Bradyrhizobium sp. AZCC 1610: one gene and its partners. The protein of the gene in region 3 binds, or shares a complex with, the protein of the main gene of each other region. Links are inferred from orthologs where the notes say so. Each region holds a gene or a part of one and is shown on either strand. Other genes may lie near its edges.

The links.
Region 1: the proteins of secY (region 3) and secA are in contact, whole or in part, in a crystal structure (PDB 3DIN), measured with the Thermotoga maritima proteins. The link is inferred for Bradyrhizobium sp. AZCC 1610 from one-to-one orthologs. Residues at the interface, in WP_004081795.1 of Thermotoga maritima: Glu108, Gly109, Glu110, Glu111, Ala236, Glu237, Arg238, Arg239, Ile240, Thr241, Ile242, Gln243, Tyr244, Ala245, Arg246, Arg247, Val248, Thr249, Gly250, Arg251, Arg252, Val253, Tyr254, Gly256, Ala257, Ser258, Thr259, Tyr260, Leu261, Pro262; in WP_004082002.1 of Thermotoga maritima: Glu261, Ala262, Arg263, Lys300, Ala301, Arg302, Thr303, Ile304, Ile305, Leu323, Tyr324, Asp325, Pro326, Val329, Ser330, Tyr333, Ile336, Lys340, Phe345, Val349, Glu363, Phe364, Tyr374, Ser375, Gly376, Gly377, Glu393, Ile395, Thr482, Ser483.
Region 2: secY (region 3) and secG share a complex: the UniProt entries of both Escherichia coli proteins name them as parts of the sec protein translocase complex. The link is inferred for Bradyrhizobium sp. AZCC 1610 from one-to-one orthologs.

Annotation. Positions count from the first base shown.
Region 1 is NZ_JAZHRR010000001.1:6,860,535-6,864,072, forward strand. Bases 117-3,501 are described here. They hold secA (preprotein translocase subunit SecA), read right to left. Parts: upstream 3,155-3,501; coding sequence 317-3,154; downstream 117-316. Other genes in these bases: V1279_RS33610 (murein L,D-transpeptidase family protein), read left to right, coding at 117-119. Outside these bases: more of V1279_RS33610, read left to right, coding at 1-116; V1279_RS33620 (peptidylprolyl isomerase), read left to right, coding at 3,504-3,538. UniProt on the Escherichia coli protein: Required for protein export, interacts with the SecYEG preprotein conducting channel.
Region 2 is NZ_JAZHRR010000001.1:3,510,923-3,513,860, reverse strand. The notes cover bases 73-2,857. They hold secG (preprotein translocase subunit SecG), read left to right. Parts: upstream 73-1,167; coding sequence 1,168-1,548; downstream 1,549-2,857. Other genes in these bases: V1279_RS17405 (CTP synthase), read left to right, coding at 1,715-2,857; V1279_RS17415 (helix-turn-helix domain-containing protein), read right to left, coding at 375-941; V1279_RS17420 (hypothetical protein), read right to left, coding at 73-368. Also shown: more of V1279_RS17420, read right to left, coding at 18-72; more of V1279_RS17405, read left to right, coding at 2,858-2,938. UniProt on the Escherichia coli protein: Subunit of the protein translocation channel SecYEG. Overexpression of some hybrid proteins has been thought to jam the protein secretion apparatus resulting in cell death; while this may be true it also results in FtsH-mediated degradation of SecY.
Region 3 is NZ_JAZHRR010000001.1:3,972,805-3,975,768, forward strand. What follows is about bases 98-2,908. They hold secY (preprotein translocase subunit SecY), read right to left. Parts: upstream 2,264-2,908; coding sequence 932-2,263; downstream 98-931. Other genes in these bases: V1279_RS19710 (adenylate kinase), read right to left, coding at 98-852; rplO (50S ribosomal protein L15), read right to left, coding at 2,410-2,898. In the rest of the region: more of V1279_RS19710, read right to left, coding at 1-97. UniProt on the Escherichia coli protein: The central subunit of the protein translocation channel SecYEG. Consists of two halves formed by TMs 1-5 and 6-10.

The DNA of each region.
Region 1 (3,538 bases), 2.9 Mb from region 3 along the record:
CGCTGAGAGCGTCCGTGTCGGATACCCCGGGCCCCGCTGCCAAGGACAACCAGGTCTCCGGCTCCGCACCGATCGTGTCGTCGAACTCGTTCGACAGCCGCTTCGGGGCGGTGAAGTAAGAAGCGCGACGCGGCTCCCCCGGACTGCACAACAGCACAGTGCCGTCATGCGCCCTGCGAAAGCGGGTGTTCCCTAACGCGTATTGGAAGAACCGAAGCGGTGCGGCGTACTGGATCATCCGCCTTCGCGGATGATGACAGCGGCGCGTGTGATGACAGCGGCGCGTGATGGCGTCAGCGCGCCATCACCGAAAAAATCACCCGTATTTGCCGTGGCAATGCTTGTACTTCTTGCCGCTTCCGCAGGGACAATCCTCGTTGCGGCCGACCTTGCCCCAGCTTGCGGGATTCTTGGGATCGCGATCAGCGTCCGCGACTTCAGGCACCAGCGAGACGTTGGCGAAGGCCATCTCGTCTTCGCCGGTATTGGGATCGAACTTGTGCGCCTCCATCGCCGGCAGCACCGGCTGCTGCTCTTCCGGCGGCACGATCTCGACGCGCATCAATTGCGCCGTCACCGCCTCGCGCAGGTGCGCGGTCATTGCCTCATACAGGCCGAAGGCTTCCGACTTGTACTCCTGCAACGGATCGCGCTGGCCATAGCCGCGCAGGCCGATCACCTGACGCAGATGATCGAGCATGATCAGGTGTTCGCGCCAGAGATGATCCAGCGTCTGCAGCAGAATGGTCTTCTCGACATAGCGCATCACGTCGGGGCCCCACTGCGCCACCTTGGCCGCCATGTGCTCGTCGACGCGCTGCTCGATCCGCGTCAGCAATTCCTCGTCGGCAATGCCCTCTTCCTTGGCCCATTCGTCGACCGGCAGGTCGACGTCGAGCACGCGCTTAAGTTCTTCCTTGAGGCCCGCGACATCCCACTGCTCGGCATAGGCGTGTTCCGGCACATGCTTGACGACGATGTCGTCGATGAAATCATGACGCATGTCCGCAACCATTTCGGCCACGCTGTCGCTCTTCATCAGTTCGACGCGCTGATCGAAGATCACCTTGCGCTGGTCGTTCTGCACGTTGTCGAACTTGAGCAGGTTCTTGCGGATGTCGAAGTTGCGGGCTTCGACCTTCTGCTGCGCCTTTTCCAGCGCCTTGTTGATCCAGGGATGGATGATGGCCTCGCCCTCTTTCAGGCCGAGCCGCTGCAGCATGCTGTCGAGCCGGTCGGACCCGAAGATCCGCATCAGATCGTCTTCCAGCGACAGGAAGAACTTCGAGCGGCCGGGGTCGCCCTGACGGCCGGAACGGCCGCGCAACTGGTTGTCGATGCGGCGGGATTCATGCCGCTCCGAGCCCATGATGTAGAGCCCACCCGGCTTGGTGATGGTCTTGGCCGGCTTGCTGCCCTTGGCGGGCTCGACCTCGACCACGTCCTCGGCCTTCAGCACGATCTCGCGGAAGCGTTCGATGTCGGCCTTGATCTGTTCGATCTTCGTGGCCTTCTCGGCCTCGTCGGTAATGTTGGCGGTCTCCTGCAGGATCCGCATCTCGAGCGAACCGCCGAGCTTGATGTCGGTACCGCGGCCGGCCATGTTGGTCGCGATCGTGATCGCGCCGGGGACGCCGGCTTCGGCGACGATATAGGCTTCCTGTTCGTGGAAGCGCGCATTCAACACCGCAAACAGTTTTGCCGGTTTGCCCGCACGCGCCGCCGCATAGAGCTTTTCCATGCTGGATTCAGAGCCGAAATCGATCTGCTTGTAACCATGCTTCTTCAGGTAATCGGCCAGCACTTCCGACTTTTCGATCGAGGCGGTGCCGACCAGCACCGGCTGCAGCCGCGCATTGGCGCGTTCGATCTCGGCCAGGATCGCGGCGTATTTCTCGTTCTGGGTGCGGTAGACTTCATCGTCCTCGTCGAGACGCGCGACCGGCACGTTGGTCGGGATTTCCACGACCTCGAGCTTGTAGATGTCGAACAATTCGTCGGCTTCGGTCAGCGCCGTACCGGTCATGCCGGCGAGCTTTTCGTACATCCGGAAATAGTTCTGGAATGTGATCGAGGCCAGCGTCTGGTTTTCCGGCTGGACCTGGACGTGCTCCTTGGCTTCCAGCGCCTGATGCAGGCCTTCGGAATAGCGGCGGCCCTGCATCATGCGGCCGGTGAATTCGTCGATGATGATGACTTCGCCGTCGCGGACGATGTAGTCCTTGTCGCGGTTGAACAGCGAGTGCGCCCGCAGCGCCTGGTTGATGTGGTGAACGACGGAGACGTTCTCGACGTCGTAGAGCGATTCACCCTTGAGCTGACCGGCATCGCGCAACAGCGTCTCGATCTTCTCCATGCCGGCTTCGGTCAGCGTCACCGTGCGCTGCTTCTCGTCGACCTCGTAATCGGTCTTGTCGAGCTGGGGGAAGAAGGTGTCGATGGTGTTGTAGAATTCCGAGCGGTCGTCGAGCGGACCGGAGATGATCAGCGGCGTGCGCGCCTCGTCGATCAGGATCGAGTCGACTTCGTCGACGATGGCGTAGAAATGGCCGCGCTGGACCATGTCCTCCAGCCGGTACTTCATGTTGTCGCGCAGATAGTCGAAACCGTATTCGTTGTTGGTGCCGTAGGTGATGTCGCGCGAATAGGCTTCCTTGCGCTCGGAATCGTCGAGCCCGTGCACGATCACGCCGACGGTCAGGCCGAGGAAATTGTAGATCTGGCCCATCCATTCGCTATCGCGGCGGGCGAGGTAGTCGTTGACGGTGACGACATGGACGCCCTTGCTGGCCAGCGCGTTGAGATAGACCGCAAGCGTCGCCACCAGCGTCTTGCCTTCGCCGGTCTTCATCTCGGCGATGTCGCCCTCATGCAGTACCATGCCGCCGATCAGCTGGACGTCGAAATGGCGCTGGCCGAGGGTGCGCTTGGCGGCTTCGCGCACGGTGGCGAAGGCCGGAACCAGGATATCGTCGAGCGTCTTGCCGTCGGCGAGTTGCTGGCGGAACTCGGCGGTGCGGGCCTTCAGCGCCTCGTCGGAGAGCGCGGCGAGCTCGGGCTCAAGCGCGTTGATGGCGTCGACGCGGGACTGATATCCCTTCACCCGCCGGTCGTTGGCGGAGCCGAAAAACTTGCGGGCGAGCGCGCCGATCATGCCAATTCCTGCCTTTGCCGTTACTTGCGTTGCAAGCCGTGACGGGGTCCACCAAATTGCTTATCAACTCACCGTGACGCGTCGCGGCAAACACCCCGATCCGGGGGTCATCCGCCTAATGAGTGGGAATTAAGCAATCCAAGGTTCAACGGCAAAAAACGCAGCAAAATAAGCGCTATCGCCGCCGTACGATCCGGCACAGATATGGCTGGGTTGGGGCCTTGTCAACGTGGGTCCATCTGTCAAGGAATTCATCATTTTGACAGACTTTTCGCGTTGCCAAGGCCGCATGATTGGGCGAGTGTCCCGCCGCCTTTTGCTGCCCCCTTCTTCAAGACAAGGATTTTCCATGACCACCTCGTTCCCGGAAACGAAAACCGGCCT
Region 2 (2,938 bases), 460 kb from region 3 along the record:
ATGAATTTCCGCGATGGTCACTTTCGATGATTGACGGTGCGGGCGGAGCGCGCCCGCTTGATCTGCGCAATGCGTTCGACATCCTCGATCTGCAGGTGACGGCCGCGTTCGAGAATTTCCAGCGTGTATTCTTCGTAGGTGAGGCCGAGGCGCTCGGCTTTCCTGATCCGAAATGCGACGATGCCGGGCGAGGGGTTTTTCCAGGCCGCGCGATGCGCCGTTTTCCAGTAGAAATAATTCCCGATTCCCCCGTCGCCCCATTCAGGCCGGTGCTCGTCGAGCGGCGGACCGCCATTGTGGCCGGCGGGAGTGAGGTTTGCCGGATCCGCCGGGTCGGACGGTGAACGCCTGGTTTCGATCTCCGCCATCGCCTGCTAGCTCCGGGCAAGGGCGATGACGTAAGTGCAGGGCACGGCGCTTTCGTTGGCAAACGTCACTTCCGCCGGCGGACCGAATCCGAGGCAGTCGCCGGTGCCGAGTTCGTGGCGCTCGCCGCCATCGATCAGGATGAGCGCGCCCGACAACACCCAGAGGACCTGGCGGATGTGTGCGTAGGATGAGGCGGGCAGCGTCACGCGCTGTTTCGCCGGCATCTCGACCTTGATGATCTCGACGGGATGATCGGGGCGGTTGAACACCTGCGTGCGCAGATAGCCGGTCTCGGGATCGCGCCACACCGGCTGCTCGGCGGCGCGCGAAAGACGCCCACCCTGGCCTTCGGCACGCAGCATCAGGCCGGCGAGGGTGAGATCGAAAGCGCTGGCGAGCCGAACCAGCACCACCGCGGTCGGGCTGACCTCGGCGCGCTCGATCTTGCTGATGGTCGCCTTGGAAACCCCGGAGCGCTCGGCCAGATCCGCCAGCGACCAGCCGCGGCTGTCGCGCTCGAGCCGCAGGCGGTGGGCGAGCCGGGCGCTGAGATCGTCTACTATAGTATCCATCCGTCTATTATAAGAGAAATTGCTGCGACCTCAACTCCGGATTCAAACGTCGCGCGAGAGCCGGGGACAGCCTTGCCGTCGCGCCTGCGGCAATTATCTCCACGGTGGCGGTTGGGGGTGACAATGCCCCGTCCGATCGTGTAACACCGCGCAACTTCAGGAAAACCCGCAAGCTCTTGGTGCAGCCGAAGACCGGCGCGCTTCGCTTGTGACGGAAGGTTTTGAGATGCAGACCGTCATTATCGTCGTTCACCTCATGATCGTCTCGGTGCTGATCGGCGCCGTGCTGCTGCAGAAATCCGAAGGCGGCGGCCTCGGCATGGGTGGCGGCGCCGGCTTTATGTCGAGCCGCGGCACCGCCAATCTCTTGACGCGGACGACGGCGGTCCTGGCGGGACTTTTCTTCCTGACCAGCATGGCACTGGCCTGGCTCGCCGGCGTCGATCGCAAGCCGGCCTCGATCCTCGGCCCCGCGCCGACGACGCAGTCCCAGCCGGGCGGCGCGACGCCGGTCGCTCCACCGACCTCCGGCGGCGTGCTCGATACGCTTAAGAAGGTGGATGAACAGCAGGGCCAGTCGGGTCCGCAGGCGCCGCGTTCGCAATAAAGCAGGGTGGCTATGCAGGGCGGCCGCTACCGTCCTGTATCAGAACTTCCCATCAATGCTTTGATATCGCTCTAAATTTCACGTCACCCACAGCCCGGCGGAATGTTTGCCCGCGCATGCGATTCGTTTTGGCGAATCGGGGCAGTGGCCTTAAAGGTAGAATCCCATGGCGCGGTACATATTCATCACCGGCGGCGTGGTTTCTTCGCTCGGAAAGGGTCTGGCTTCGGCGGCACTCGGTGCCCTGCTGCAGGCTCGCGGGTACAAGGTCCGTCTCCGCAAACTCGACCCCTATCTCAACCTCGATCCCGGAACGATGTCGCCGTATCAGCACGGCGAAGTGTTCGTGACCGACGACGGCGCCGAGACCGATCTCGATCTCGGCCATTACGAGCGCTTCACGGGGCGTCCGGCCACCAAGGCCGACAACATCACCACCGGGCGTATCTATCAGGACATCATCACCAAGGAACGCCGTGGCGATTATCTCGGCGCGACTATTCAGGTGGTTCCGCACGTCACCAACGCAATCAAGGAATTCGTGCTCTCGGGCAACGACGAATACGATTTCGTGCTGGTCGAGATTGGCGGCACCGTCGGCGACATCGAAGGCCTCCCGTTCTTCGAAGCGATCCGTCAGCTCAAGAACGAGCTGCCGCGCGACCATGCGGTCTATATTCATCTGACGCTGCTGCCGTTCATTCCGAGCGCGGGCGAGCTCAAGACCAAGCCGACCCAGCATTCGGTGAAGGAACTGCGTTCGATCGGCATCCAGCCGGATATTTTGCTGTGCCGCACCGACCGTGAAATCCCGAAGGAAGAGCGGCGCAAGCTCGGCCTGTTCTGCAACGTGCGCGAAAGTGCGGTGATCGAGGCGAGGGACGTCGACAATATCTACGCTGTGCCTGAGGCCTATCACGTCGCTGGCCTCGACGATGAGGTGCTGGCCGCGTTCGGCATCACGCCAAAGATTCCGCCGGCGCTGCAGAGCTGGAACGTCATCAACGAACGCGTGCGCAACCCGGAAGGCGCGGTGACCATTGCCATTGTCGGCAAATACACCGGCATGAAGGACGCCTATAAATCGCTGATCGAGGCGCTCTCTCATGGCGGCATCGCCAACAAGGTTAAGGTCAATCTCGACTGGATCGAGAGCGAAGTGTTCGAGAACGAGGACCCGGCGCCGTTCCTCGAGCACGTCAACGGCATCCTGGTCCCGGGCGGCTTCGGCCAGCGCGGCGCGGAAGGCAAGATCCGCGCGGCGCAGTTCGCGCGCGTCCGCGACGTGCCGTATTTCGGCATCTGCTTCGGCATGCAGATGGCGGTGATCGAGGCCGCGCGCAATCTCGTCGGCATCGAGGAAGCGAACTCCACCGAGTTCGGTCCCACT
Region 3 (2,964 bases):
TTTCGAGGCCTTGGCGGTGGTCTTCCTTGCGGTCTGTTTTGCTGTCTTTCTGGCCTTGCCGGCCCCCCGCCCCTTGGCCGGCGAAGCGGCCTTCTTGCTCGCCTTACCAACCCCCTTCGATGCCGTTTTTCTGCCCTTTGGGGCCGATTTGGCAGCCTTCCGGGCGGTTTTGGCGGCCATTTTGCCCGCCGGCATGGCGGTCTTCCTGGTGGCCGCTGCGGCCTTCCTGGCCGGCGCCGCGGACCTGGCAGCTCTGGGTTCCACCGCCCCGATCGCGGTCAGGATCCGGTTGATCTCGCGGGTGACGTGCTCGATGGTCATCATTCCGTCGACCGTCAGAAGCTTCCGCCGCTCCGAATAATAGTGAATCAGTGGCTCGGTCTGCGCACGGTAGTTGGCCAGCCGCTTCGACAGCACTTCCGGGGTATCGTCGATTCGCACGTCTTCGCCGCGGGCCTGCATCTCGGCGACGCGCGTCTCGACGCGGTTCAGAAGCGCGCTCTCGTTGACGCGCAGTTCGATCACGGCGTCGAGCTTGATGTGCTTCTTCTTCAGGAGTTCGTCGAGCGCGACCGCCTGAGGCACCGTGCGCGGAAAGCCGTCGAGGATGAAACCGTTCTTCATGTCGGGCTGGTCGAGACGGTCGGAGATGATCCCGATCACGATCTCATCCGGCACCAGCGCACCGCTGGCCATGATGTCCTTGGCCTGCAGGCCGACCGGCGTTTGGGCTGCGACCGCCGCGCGCAGCATCTCGCCGGTCGAGAGCTGGACGATGCCGTACTTCTGAACCAGCCGCTGCGCCTGGGTCCCCTTGCCCGCGCCCGGCGGACCCAAAAGGATCAATCTCATGACTATTCGCCCCCCGGCTTGGTGAGCGAAATGCCGCGCACCCTGTATTGGATTTCAGACCGCGCGTGGCCGCTGCTGCTCAGCGGCGGCGGCCCCTCAACTTGGATTTCCTGATCAGCCCCTCATACTGATGGGCCAGGAGATAGCCCTGCACCTGCGCCACCGTATCCATCGTCACGCTGACGACGATCAGAAGCGAGGTACCGCCGAAGTAGAACGGCACCGAAGCATAGGAAATCAGGATCTCGGGAATCAGACAGACGATCGCCAGATAGATCGCACCAAGCACGGTAACGCGCGACAGCACGTAATCGATATATTCGGCGGTGCGCTCGCCCGGACGAATGCCCGGGATGAAGCCGCCATGCTTCTTCAGATTGTCGGCGGTCTCGGTCGGGTTGAACACGATCGCGGTATAGAAGAATGCGAAGAACACGATCAGGCTCAGGTAGAGGATCAGGAACAGCGGACGGCCGTGGCTGAGCTGGGTGTTGAGCCACTGGAACCATTCCGGGCCCTGGCCGGCGTTGAAGTTCGCAACCGTCGCCGGCAGCAGCAACAGCGACGAGGCGAAGATCGGCGGGATCACGCCCGAGGTGTTGAGCTTGAGCGGCAGATGCGAGGACTGGCCCTCGAACATCTTGTTGCCGACCTGTCGCTTCGGATACTGGATCAAAAGCCGCCGCTGCGCGCGCTCCATGAATACGATGAAGGCGATCACGACGATCGCCATCGCGATCACCAGCAGGATCAGCCCGGTCGAGAGCGCGCCCTGGCGTCCCAGTTCCAGCATGTTGGCGAGAGCAGACGGCAGCTCGGCAACGATGCCGGCCAGAATGATCAGCGAAATACCGTTGCCAATGCCGCGCGAGGTGATCTGCTCGCCGAGCCACATCAGGAACATGGTGCCGCCGGTCAGCGTGACCGTGGTGGAAATGAGGAAGAACAGCCCGGGTTCGCTGACGACGTTGCCGGCGCCCTGCAGGCCGACGGCGATGCCGTAGGCCTGGAACGTGGCGAGGATCACCGTGAGATAGCGGGTATACTGGTTCAGCGTTTTTCGGCCAGCTTCGCCTTCCTTCTTCAGCGCTTCGAGCTTGGGCGATACGGTGGTCAAGAGCTGGATGATGATCGATGCCGAGATGTACGGCATGATGTTCAGCGCGAAGATCGCCATGCGGTTGATGCCGCCGCCGGCGAACATGTTGAACATGCCGAGGATGCCGCCGGCCTGCGACTTGAACACCTGCTCCCAGGCCGCGGGATCGATGCCGGGCAGCGGGATATAGGTGCCGAGCCGATAAACAAGCAGCGCACCCAGCGTGAACCAGATGCGCTTCTTCAGTTCGTCGGCTTTCGCCAGTGCGCCGAAGTTGAGGTTTGCCGCAAGTTGTTCTGCTGCTGAGACCATGTTCAGGCTTTCTCCCGCCGTCCCTCGAGCCGTCGCCCCTGGCGGGGCGATCGGCAGACGCCGGACATTATTTGGTGCTCGGCTTCGATAAGTCCATCATCCTACCGTGCGGACCGCCCGCTCATTCGCGGACGATGACGCAGATGTTACGCCGCCTCGCCGTCTTCCTTCTTGGCCGGGGCCAGGATCTTCACCGTGCCGCCGGCCTTCTCGACCGCCGCAACCGCGGATTTCGAGGCGCCGTGCACCTCGATCGCGAGCTTGGCCTTGAGTTCGCCGCGGCCGAGCAGCCGCAGGCCGTCCTTGGCGCGACGGATCACGCCCGCCTTCACAAGCGATTCGACGGTGACGGTTTCCTTGGCGTCGACCAGCTTGGCGTCGATCGCCTCCTGCAGCCGATCGAGGTTGATCTCGGCGAAGTCGAGCCGGAAGATGTTGTTGAAGCCGCGCTTCGGCAGGCGGCGATGCAACGGCATCTGGCCGCCTTCGAAGCCCTTGATGCGCACGCCCGAACGCGCGGTCTGGCCCTTGCCGCCGCGGCCCGAAGTCTTGCCCTTGCCCGAACCGATGCCACGGCCGACGCGCATGCGCTTCTTGCGCGAGCCGGCGTTGTCGGCGATATCGCTGAGCTTCATCGTTAGTTTCCTTTATCCTTGGAGCATGATCTTAACCGAAAACCAGTACCCGCTTTTCGGGATCAT